DNA from 3 places in the Saccharopolyspora phatthalungensis genome. Region 2 is predicted to be linked to each of the others. Evidence: riboswitches for the same ligand, from Rfam matches in the RefSeq annotation. Region 2 holds a riboswitch; each other region holds the start of a gene.

Region 1 (3,256 bases), on a different contig from region 2:
CCTGGAGGTGGATCACCCGCTCGATCTCCTCGCGCATCCGCTGCCGATAAGTCGCCTGGTCGATGCGGCCGGCGCGCAACGCGGCCCGCGCCTTGCGGACGTCGGTGGTCTGCGGAAACGATCCGATCGTCGTGGTCGGCAACGGCGGCAGGCGCAAGGACTTCTGCTGGGCGGCGCGCCTGTTCTCGTAGTCACTGCGCGTGGTGTACTCCGGCCGCATTGCCTGCAGCCGAGCCCGCACGCGATTGTTGCGCACCCGGTCGGCTTGGGCGCGGTCGGCGACGGCCGCACGGGCCGCGGCCAGTTCCTCGGCCACCGCGTCGCGGCCTGCCTGCAACGCCCGGCCGAGGACGACCACTTCGCGGACCTTCTGCTCGGCGAAGGCCAACCAGGATTTGACCTGCGGATCGAGATTCTCTTCTGCCTCGACGTCATACGGCACGTGCAATAGGGAGCACGACGTGCTAACGGCAACCTCGCTTGCCGAGCCGAGCAGCGTCGCAGCGGTCGCAAGCGCCTTGTCGAGATCGGTGCGCCAAACATTGCGCCCGTCGACCAGCCCGGCTACCAAGGTCTTGTCCTGCAACCCGCGGACCGACGACAAGGAGTCCACTGTCGACGTCCCGGCGACCAGATCGACACCGATGGCCTCGACCGGGCTGGAGGCCAGCACCTGCAACGCCGCACCGAGATCGCCGAAATAGCCCGCGACCAACAGGTTCGGACGCTCGCCCAGAGCACCGAGCCGCTGGTAGGCCTCGCGCAGCGCATCCAGCTCCGGCTGCGAGCGGTCGGCGGCGAACGCGGGTTCGTCCAGTTGCACCCACTCCACGCCGGCTCGGTACAGCTCGCCCAGCAGCTCGGCGTAAGCGTCGAGGAGCCCAGCCAGCTTGTCCAACGGCCGGAACGCCTCCGGAGCTCCGGCGGCGGGCTTGGACAGCAGCAGGAAGGTCAGCGGGCCCACCAGCACCGGGCGGGTGGTCACGCCCGCTTCGGCGGCCTCCCGGTACTGCTCCACCGGGGTCCGGTCGGCCAGCGAGAAGCGCGTGTCCGGACCGATCTCGGGCACCAGGTAGTGGTAGTTGGTGTCGAACCACTTGGTCATCTCCAGCGGCGGCATCGACTCGACGCCGCGCGCCATGGCGAAGTAGGTGTCCAACGGGCCCAACCCGAGCTCGGCGTAGCGCGGCGGGACCGCACCGAAGGTGACCGCGGTGTCCAGCACCTGGTCGTAGAACGAAAAAGTGTTGCCCGGTACCGAGTCCAGGCCCGCATCCCGTAGCGCGCGCCAAGAATCGAGCCGCAGTTCGCGCGCGACCGCGCGCAGTTCCGCTTCGCCGGTGCGGGACGACCAGTAGCTCTCCAATGCGCGCTTCAATTCCCGGTTGGGGCCGATCCGGGGGTAGCCGAGTACGGTCGATCCGATCTTGCTGGTCAAGGCCCTCTCCTCGCGAGCTCGACGACAAATGCCCCGAGGTCAGGGAAAGAGCAGGCGAACCGGCAGGCGCCGCGCGACACGGGCCGGTCGTCCGCCAGGCCCTCCCGCGAGACCTCGGACCGCGCGCACCACTCGGTGCGCGCACCGGTGGCAGGTCTTCGGACTCGCGGGCAGGTCCCGGCCGTTGCCGGGGTTCCTACTGGCCGTCGCTTCCCAGGCACGCGTGCCCAGTGCTGCGCCCGGTCTGCTCAGACCGGGGACGGCGGTCGTTCCCACTCACCGCTGCGGGGCAGTCCCGGACTCGCACCGGGTTCCCTCTTGCCTCGCCCACCCGCGGATGCGACTTCAGTCGCGCTTGGGGCGGACGAACCACCAGCACAACGGAGGCTACCGACTGCAAGGCCGTTGGCAAGAGGCCGACGCACCTGGACGGTGTCCGCGCATCCGGTGACTTCCGCGCTGAACACCCCTTTCCCACCCGTGCCCGCACCACGGATGAGAGGCTCGTCACTCAGTGTCGTGCGGACGTGACCGGGCTGGCACTCCGTTCCCCGCTGCACGGACCTTGAACGCAGCGGAACCGCTGGCGGCGGGGTCGGGCGTGTGCGGCCAGCGGAACGAACCAGGTCGGGTGACGATCACGTCAACGGTGCTGGATCCGCATCTCACGTTCCGCGGGGCCCGGCCGTCTACGGGGAGTGAAAGTGAGACCGTTCGAGCAGATCGTCGACGAGTACGGCCCGATGGTGCTGCGAGTGTGCCGAGCCGTGCTCGGACCAGCCGACGCCGAAGACGCCTGGTCGGAGACCTTCCTGGCCGCGCTGCGCGCCTACCCGGAGCTCGCCGAGGACGCCAACGTGGAGGCGTGGCTGGTCACGATCGCGCACCGCAAGGCGGTCGACGTCACCCGGGCAACGGCGCGTCGACCCGTGGTCGTGGCGCGCCTGCCCGAGCGGCCCAGCACCGCCGGCCGTCCGGAGGACTGGGACGGCGACCTGTGGGCAGCGTTGAGCGCGCTGCCGACCAAACAACGCATGGCCGTGGCCTACCACTACCTGGCGGGGCTGCCCTACGCCGAAATCGCCGAGATCATCGGCGGCAGTACGGATGCGGCCCGCCGCGCCGCGGCCGACGGCATCAAAACCCTGCGCGCGACGTATCGACGCGCCACGAGCGTAGGAGGGGAAGCGTGATGATGGCGATCCACGAATCCGACGACAGGCACCTGTTCGATGCGCTCCCGGCGATCGACTTCGACGTCAGCAAGCGACTGCACTTCGAGCTGGTGCACGCGGCCCGGCGGGAGGGGCTGCTGGACGTCTCCTACCGCACGATCGACACCCCGGTGGGCGAGCTGCTGCTGGCCGCGACCGAGCTCGGCCTGGTGCGGGTCGCGTACACCAGGCAGGGGCATGACCGGGTCCTGGAGTCGCTGGCCAAGTTGATCAGCCCCCGCATCCTGCGGGCAACCGACCGACTGGACGAGGTCGCCCGCCAGATCGAGCAGTACTTCACCAAGCGGCGGCGCGCCTTCGACCTGCCGCTGGACTGGCGCCTCTCCCGCGGGTTCCGGCTGAACGTGCTGTCCCACCTGCCCGACATCGCCTACGGCAACACGGCCAGCTATGCCGATGTCGCGGCGGCTGCGGGCAGCCCCCGAGCGGTGCGCGCAGTGGGTTCCGCGTGCGCGACCAACCCGCTGCCGGTGGTGGTGCCATGCCACCGCGTCGTGCGTTCGGACGGAACGGCGGGCGGATACGTCGGCGGGCTGGAGGCCAAGACGACCCTGTTGAACCTGGAGGCATCATGAGCACGCCG
Region 2 (3,256 bases):
CGTTCGGTCCAGGTCGACGTCACCATCGCGGGCGTCGGCGAGCAGCTCCAGCGAATCGATGGGCAGGATTCCCCGGCTCCACAGCGACCCGTCGAAGGACTCGTACCGGCCTCGCTCGGCCGCCAGCCGGCTGGACGCGGCGATGGCGTGGTAGCTGATCTGCTCCATGCTGCGGTCGGCGAACTCGACCGCGGCCGGCGAAGACGCCGGGATGCGCTGGGCGAACAGCGCATCCGCAAAGCCCATCAGTCCGAGCCCGATCGGCCGGTGCCGCAGGTTGGAGCGACGTGCCTCGGGAATCGTGTAAAAGTTGATGTCGATCACATTGTCGAGCATCCGCACGGCGGTACGCGTGGTGCGCTCCAGCCGCTCGGTGTCGATGCCCTCGGCGGTGACATGCCGCGCCAGGTTGATCGACCCGAGGTTGCACACGGCGACCTCGTCGGCGCTGGTGTTCAGCGTGATCTCGGTGCACAGGTTGGAGGAGTGCACGACCCCGCTGTGCTGCTGCGGCGAGCGCAGGTTGCACGGGTCCTTGAAGGTGATCCACGGGTGACCGGTCTCGAACAGCATGGTCAGCATCCGCCGCCACAGCTCCACCGCGCGCACCCGCCGGAACACCCGGACCTCGCCTCGGTCGGCGGCCTGCTCGTAGGCGCGGTAGCGGTCGGCGAACGCTTGGCCGTACAGGTCATGCAGGTCGGGGGTCTCGTCCGGAGAGAACAGCGTCCACTGCTCGTCGGCCTCGACGCGGCGCAGGAACTCGTCGGGCACCCAGTTCGCGGTGTTCATGTCGTGGGTGCGGCGGCGCTCGTCCCCGGTGTTCTTGCGCAGGTCAAGGAACTCCTCGACATCGATATGCCAGGTCTCCAGATACGCGCACACCGCTCCCTTGCGCCGACCGCCCTGGTTCACCGCCACCGCGGTGTCATTGGCGATCTTCAAAAACGGCACCACGCCCTGGGACTTGCCGTTGGTGCCGTTGATGTGCGCGCCGATACCGCGCACCGGTGTCCAGTCGTTGCCCAGCCCACCGGCGTACTTCGACAGCAGCGCGTTGTTGCTGATCGAGTGGAAGATCCCGGACAAATTGTCGTCCACAGTGGTCAGAAAGCAGGACGACAACTGCGGCCGGGTCGTACCGGAATTGAACAGGGTCGGCGTCGAGCACATGAAGTCAAACGACGACAACAGGTGGTAAAACTCGATCGCCCTGGCCTCGCGGTCGTCTTCACGCAGCGCCAGCCCCATCGCGACCCGCATGAAAAACGCCTGCGGCAACTCGAACCGGGTGCCGTCGTGGTGCAGGAAGTAGCGGTCGTACAGGGTCTGCAGGCCGAGGAAACCGAAGGTCAGGTCGCGTTCGGGCACCAGCGCGCGGCCCAGTCGGGCAACGTCGAAGGTGCCCAGCTCCGGGTCGAGCCGGGCCAGTTCGATGCCGCGGCGCACGTAGTCGGCGAAATACTCCGGGTAGCGGTCGCGCATTTCCTCTTGGTCGGCCTCCTGCGGTTCGCCCAGGAAGCTCAGTGCTTCGCGGCGCATCCGGTCCAGCAAGAGCCGGGCGGTGACCTGCGAATAGTTCGGTTCGGTCTCGATCAGGGTGCGCGCCGCCATGATCTGGGCCAGCGACAGCTCGTCGTCGCTGATACCGGCGTAGCCGGTGCGACGTACCTCGTCGAGCACGGCTTCCGCCGAAACGCCGGGCAGCCCGGCGCAGGCCTGGTGGACCACAGTGGACACACGGGTCCAGTCGTTGAGTGTCGCCGTCACGGGCTCTCTCCCTCGCGAGCTCGGCGGACCACGACGGCGCACGAGGAGACCACGGCGGCACGAAACCGCTGGTCGTCCGCGTGGACCCGCCCTCGAGGTCCCGGACAGCACGCTTTCTCGCGTGCACCGGCGGCAGGTCTTCGGACTCACGGGCGGCCTACTGGTCGTGGCTTCCCGGGCTTCTTGCCCAGTGCCTTAACCCGCTACCGTTCGGCAGCCGGGTCACGACGGTCGTTCCCGTTCACCGCTGCGGGGCAGTCCCGGATTCGCACCGGGTTCCCTCTTGCCTCACCGGACGCTTCCGGTGAACCACCAGCGAGCGACACACTACATGTTGGGTTTGGATGTGACGTGCATGGGCAGATAACGGCGTGTCGCGGTCTTGGTCGACAGCGCGGGCGAGGTAGCAGAGACTGGGCGGCCGGAGCCGGGCGAAAGGGGTACCAGTGGACGAGGCGAAGCTGCGGTCGTTGGTCTCGCGGCTGACTGTGGCGGATAAGGCAAGGTTGCTCACGGGGGCGGACTTATGGACCCTGCACCCGATGCCCCAGATCGGACTGCGGTCGCTGGTGCTCTCCGACGGGCCGAATGGGGTGCGCGGCACGGCCTGGGACGAGCGCGACCCGTCGCTGTTGTTGCCGGTGGCGTCCGCGCTGGCCGCGACGTGGGACCGGGCGTCGGCACGCATCATGGGAGAGCTGTTCGGCGACGAGGCGCGCCGCCGGGGCGTGCACGTGGTGCTGGCACCGACGGTCAACGTGCACCGAAGTCCCTTTGGCGGACGGCATTTCGAGAACTTGTCGGAGGATCCGCTGCTGATCGCCGAGATCGGGGCCGAGATCGTCGCGGGTATTCAGTCGCGCGGGGTGGCCGCGACCCCGAAGCACTACGTAGCCAACGACAGCGAAACCGAGCGGCTCAGTTACGACGCCGTGATCGACGATCAGACGTTGCGAGAGGTCTACCTCAAACCGTTCGAGCGGGTCATCGCGAAGGCTTCGCCGTGGGCGCTGATGGCCGCCTACAACTCGGTGAACGGCCACACGATGACCGAGAATTCCGTGCTGGTCAACGACATCCTCAAGGGTGAGTGGGCGTGGGACGGCATGCTCGTGTCGGACTGGTTCGCCACCCGATCGGTCGAGGCGGCGGCCCTCGGCGGCCTCGACCTGGCCATGCCCGGCCCGAAAAGCCCGTGGAGCGACGGGAAACTCGCGACGGCCGTGGAGCAGGGCAAGGTTTCCGAGAGGGTCCTCGACGACAAGGTGCTGCGGGTGTTGCGGCTGGCGGCACGCGTCGGCGCCTTCGCGGACTCGAAACCCGGAGACGGCCCGTCGGAGCAGGCCAGGCCGGTCATCCGGGTGCTGGCGGCGCGGGGATTCGTGCTGCTTCGCAACGAAGTGGTGGGCGACGCGCCGCTGCTGCCGATCGACCCGAAGGTTGCCAAGGTCGCCGTGATCGGCGAGAACGCCACCATTCCCGCGGT
Region 3 (3,256 bases), 2.5 Mb from region 2:
GTCCTCGGGCAGCGTCGAGAACCAGCTCGCGTAGCGGGTAGCGGGGATGCGGATCGGGTTGCCGCTGAGCTGTTCCTCGGACAGCCAGTCGCGGTCCTGACCACCGGCGGCGATCAGCGCGTGGATCAGGGCGTCGCCGTCCTGGGCCGCGACGCCGGGCAGTGCGTCGGGGCCGTCTGCTGGGCCGATGTCGTAGCCGTGCTCCCGCAGCGCTCGCAGCAGGCGGACCGCGCTGACGGGGGTGTCCAGACCGACCGCGTTGCCGATCCGGGAGTGCTTGGTCGGGTAGGCCGACAGCATCAGCGCCAGGCGCTTGTCCTGCGGTGGGACGTGCCGCAGCGTGGCGTGCCGGACCGCGATTCCGGCGACCCTGGCGGCCCGTTCCGGGTCGGCCACGTAGACGGGCAGCCCCTGAGAGTCGTTTTCCTTGAAGGAGAACGGCACGGTGATCAGCCGGCCGTCGAACTCGGGCACCGCGACCTGGGTGGCCATGTCCAGCGGCGACAGGCCCTCGTCGTTTTCCTCCCAGGCGGCGCGGGTGCTGGTCAGGCACAGCCCCTGCAGGATCGGGATGTCGAGTTCGGCGAGCGCGCCGACGTCCCACGCCTCGTCGTCACCGCCGGCCGAAGCGGTGGCGGGCTTGGTGCCTCCCGCGGCGAGCACGGTGACGATCAGCGCGTCGGCGCGGCCCAGCTGCTCAAGCAGTTGGGGGTCGGGTGTCCGCAGGGACGCGCAGAACAGCGGCAGCGCTTGGCCCCCGGCGTCCTCGATCGCCTCGCACAGCGCGTGCGCGAACGCGGTGTTGCCAGCCATGTGGTGCGCGCGGTAGTAGAGCACCGCAACGGTCGGCCCTTCGTTGCGCCGGGGCGTCCGTTCCAGTGCGCCCCAGGTCGGGGTCTCTACCGGCGGCTCGAAGCCGTGTCCGGTGAGCAGAATCGTGTCGGACAGGAAGTGGTGCAGCTCCGCCAAGTTGTCCGGGCCGCCGTGGGCGAGGTAACGGTGCGCTTCGGCGCACACGCCGCCCGGCACGGTCGAACATTCCATCAGTTCGGCGTCCGGGGCCTGTTCACCACCGAGCACGACCACCGGGCGCGGGCCCGCGAGCAGTGCGTCCAGGCCCTCCTCCCAGGCTCGGAGGCCACCGAGCAGCCGGACGACGACGAGGTCCACGCCCTCCAGCAGCGGGGGCAGGTCGTCCGCGCCCAACCGTGCCGGGTTGCCGAGCCGGTACTCGGCGTCGGCGGCCCTCGCGCTGAGCAGATCTGTGTCCGAAGTGGACAGAAGTAGGATCATGCGGGTCGCTCCTCGGCGTGGCGAGCTGCGTGGCTGGGCCTGGGCGCGCGTGCGCGGCGCATGACGGCACCTCTCTCGGGGTCCTCGCCCCGGTTCGTAGGTCGCGGCGACCGGAGTCTCCTGGCTCCCGGATCGATGCTCGCCCCGTCTTCCCATCCGGTCCGGATGGTGACCTCATGGAGTCCGCTCCCCGGTGACAGTGGCGGGACCGCGCCGGATTCGCACCGGCTTCCTCCGCTTGTCGCCGCTGAATGCTGCGACCACTCTCCGCAACGAAGTGATCTTTCGTCAAGTTCGCCAGGCATGATACGTGTCGCACCGCGCCAGACCTTCGCGCCAGGTCGCGCTTGGTTTGCGTCCGCAATTACCGGGGCCCGTAGTATCGGCCGGGTGTCACACAGAGCCAGACCGGAGCGGGATGCGTGTCCCGGCGCGCTGCGGGTGCACAAGGCAGCCGATGGGGGGCTGGCACGGATCCGTGTTCCGGGGGGCGTGCTCACGCCGAGCCAGGTGCGGGCGCTGGCGGAGGTCGCGGCCCTCGGCGACGGCGGTGTGGAGCTCACCTCGCGGGCGAATGTGCAGGTGCGCGGCCTACCGGCGGGAGCGGAGCGGGAGCTCGCCGCGCGGCTTCGGGCCGCCGGGCTGTTGCCGTCGGCAACGCACGAGCGGGTCCGCAACATCATCGGCTCTCCGTCTGCGGACGGCGGCGAGCTGATGGACGTGCGAGCGGTGGCGGGAAAACTCGATACAGCGCTGTGTGAGACACCGTCACTGGCCGTGCTACCCGGACGTTTTCTTTTCGCCGTCGATGACGGCCGGGCAGACGTGATCTCGCTCGGTGCCGATGTCGGACTGCTCGCCTTGCGCACCGACAGCGTGGCGCTGGTGCTCGCGGGCGTGGATTCCGGGGTGCGATCGACCCCGAGCCGGGCGGCCGCAGTCGCGATCGCCGCGGCGGAGGCGTTCCTGGCGGAAAAGACCGCGCAGGGTTGCTCGGCGTGGCGGCTGGCCGAGCTCGACGACGGAGTGCGACGGGTCACCGATCGGCTGGCCGCGACATTGGGCGTCGTCCCGGCGCAGCCGCTCCCGGTGCCGTCGGCGCAGTTGGCCACGCATGCGCAGGTCGGCCAGACGCGCCGCCTCGACGGGACGGTCGCGGTGGTGGCCGGGGCACCACTGGGCCGCCTGTCGCGAGACCAGATGGATATCATCGGCGCAGCGTCCGACACCGCGGGCGAACTTCGCCTGACGCCTTGGCGGACCGTCGTCCTGCCCGGTTTGCGGCCGGACGAAGCCGGTCGGTGGATGTCGGACCTGGGCGCGCGAGGGCTGCTCGTAGATCCGTTCTCGGACGGTGTCGGGGTGACCGCGTGCACTGGTCGTCCCGGGTGCGCGAAAGCACGGGCCGATGTCCGCGAGGACGCCCGGCGCACGCTGCGAGCCCCGTCCGGCGGTGCGCTGCCGGTGCATTGGTCGGGTTGCGAGCGGCGCTGCGGCCGACCGCAGGGGCGCGTTGTGGAAGTACTCGCCACCGATGCCGGCTATGAGGTCGGTCTCGACGATGAGGCATGGATGTCGGAAGCCGATGCCGACCAGGTGTCCGCCGCGCTCGACGCGGCACGGAGGAATGTGTGAACGAGAACAACGGGCCGTCCCGCTACCGCGGGGTGCCCGAATACATCCGGGAAGGAGCGGAGATCTATCGCCGCTCCTTCGCCACGATCCGTGCGGAAACCGACCTGGCCGGCCTGCCGCCGGAGGTGGCCGGCGTAGCGGTACGCATGATCCACGCCTGCGGCATGGTCGACCTGGTCGATGATCTCGCGTACTCGCGGGACGTGGTGATCAACGCGCGAGCCGCGCTCCGCGACGGAGCGCCGGTGCTGTGCGACGCCGCGATGGTCGCCGCCGGCGTGACCCGACGCCGCCTGCCCACCGACAACGCCGTGATCTGCACGTTGTC

The links. A riboswitch is a leader RNA that binds a small molecule or an ion and turns the genes downstream of it on or off. The one in region 2 is predicted to bind cobalamin.
Region 1: linked by a shared signal. The riboswitch ahead of metE (5-methyltetrahydropteroyltriglutamate--homocysteine S-methyltransferase) and the one ahead of BJ970_RS03535 (ribonucleoside-diphosphate reductase subunit alpha) in region 2 are both predicted to bind cobalamin.
Region 3: linked by a shared signal. The riboswitch ahead of cobN (cobaltochelatase subunit CobN) and the one ahead of BJ970_RS03535 (ribonucleoside-diphosphate reductase subunit alpha) in region 2 are both predicted to bind cobalamin.

Annotation. Positions count from the first base shown of each region.
Region 1 is NZ_JACHIW010000002.1:462,126-465,381, forward strand. It holds gene metE (5-methyltetrahydropteroyltriglutamate--homocysteine S-methyltransferase) at 1-1,438, opposite strand, end outside; cobalamin riboswitch at 1,571-1,827, opposite strand; gene BJ970_RS29135 (RNA polymerase sigma factor) at 2,137-2,631, shown strand; gene BJ970_RS29140 (methylated-DNA--[protein]-cysteine S-methyltransferase) at 2,631-3,248, shown strand; gene BJ970_RS29145 (2OG-Fe(II) oxygenase) at 3,245-3,256, shown strand, end outside.
Region 2 is NZ_JACHIW010000001.1:805,245-808,500, reverse strand. It holds gene BJ970_RS03535 (ribonucleoside-diphosphate reductase subunit alpha) at 1-1,770, opposite strand, end outside; cobalamin riboswitch at 1,885-2,099, opposite strand; gene BJ970_RS03530 (glycoside hydrolase family 3 protein) at 2,217-3,256, shown strand, end outside.
Region 3 is NZ_JACHIW010000001.1:3,336,651-3,339,906, forward strand. It holds gene cobN (cobaltochelatase subunit CobN) at 1-1,293, opposite strand, end outside; cobalamin riboswitch at 1,388-1,574, opposite strand; gene cobG (precorrin-3B synthase) at 1,684-2,928, shown strand; gene BJ970_RS15450 (precorrin-8X methylmutase) at 2,961-3,256, shown strand, end outside.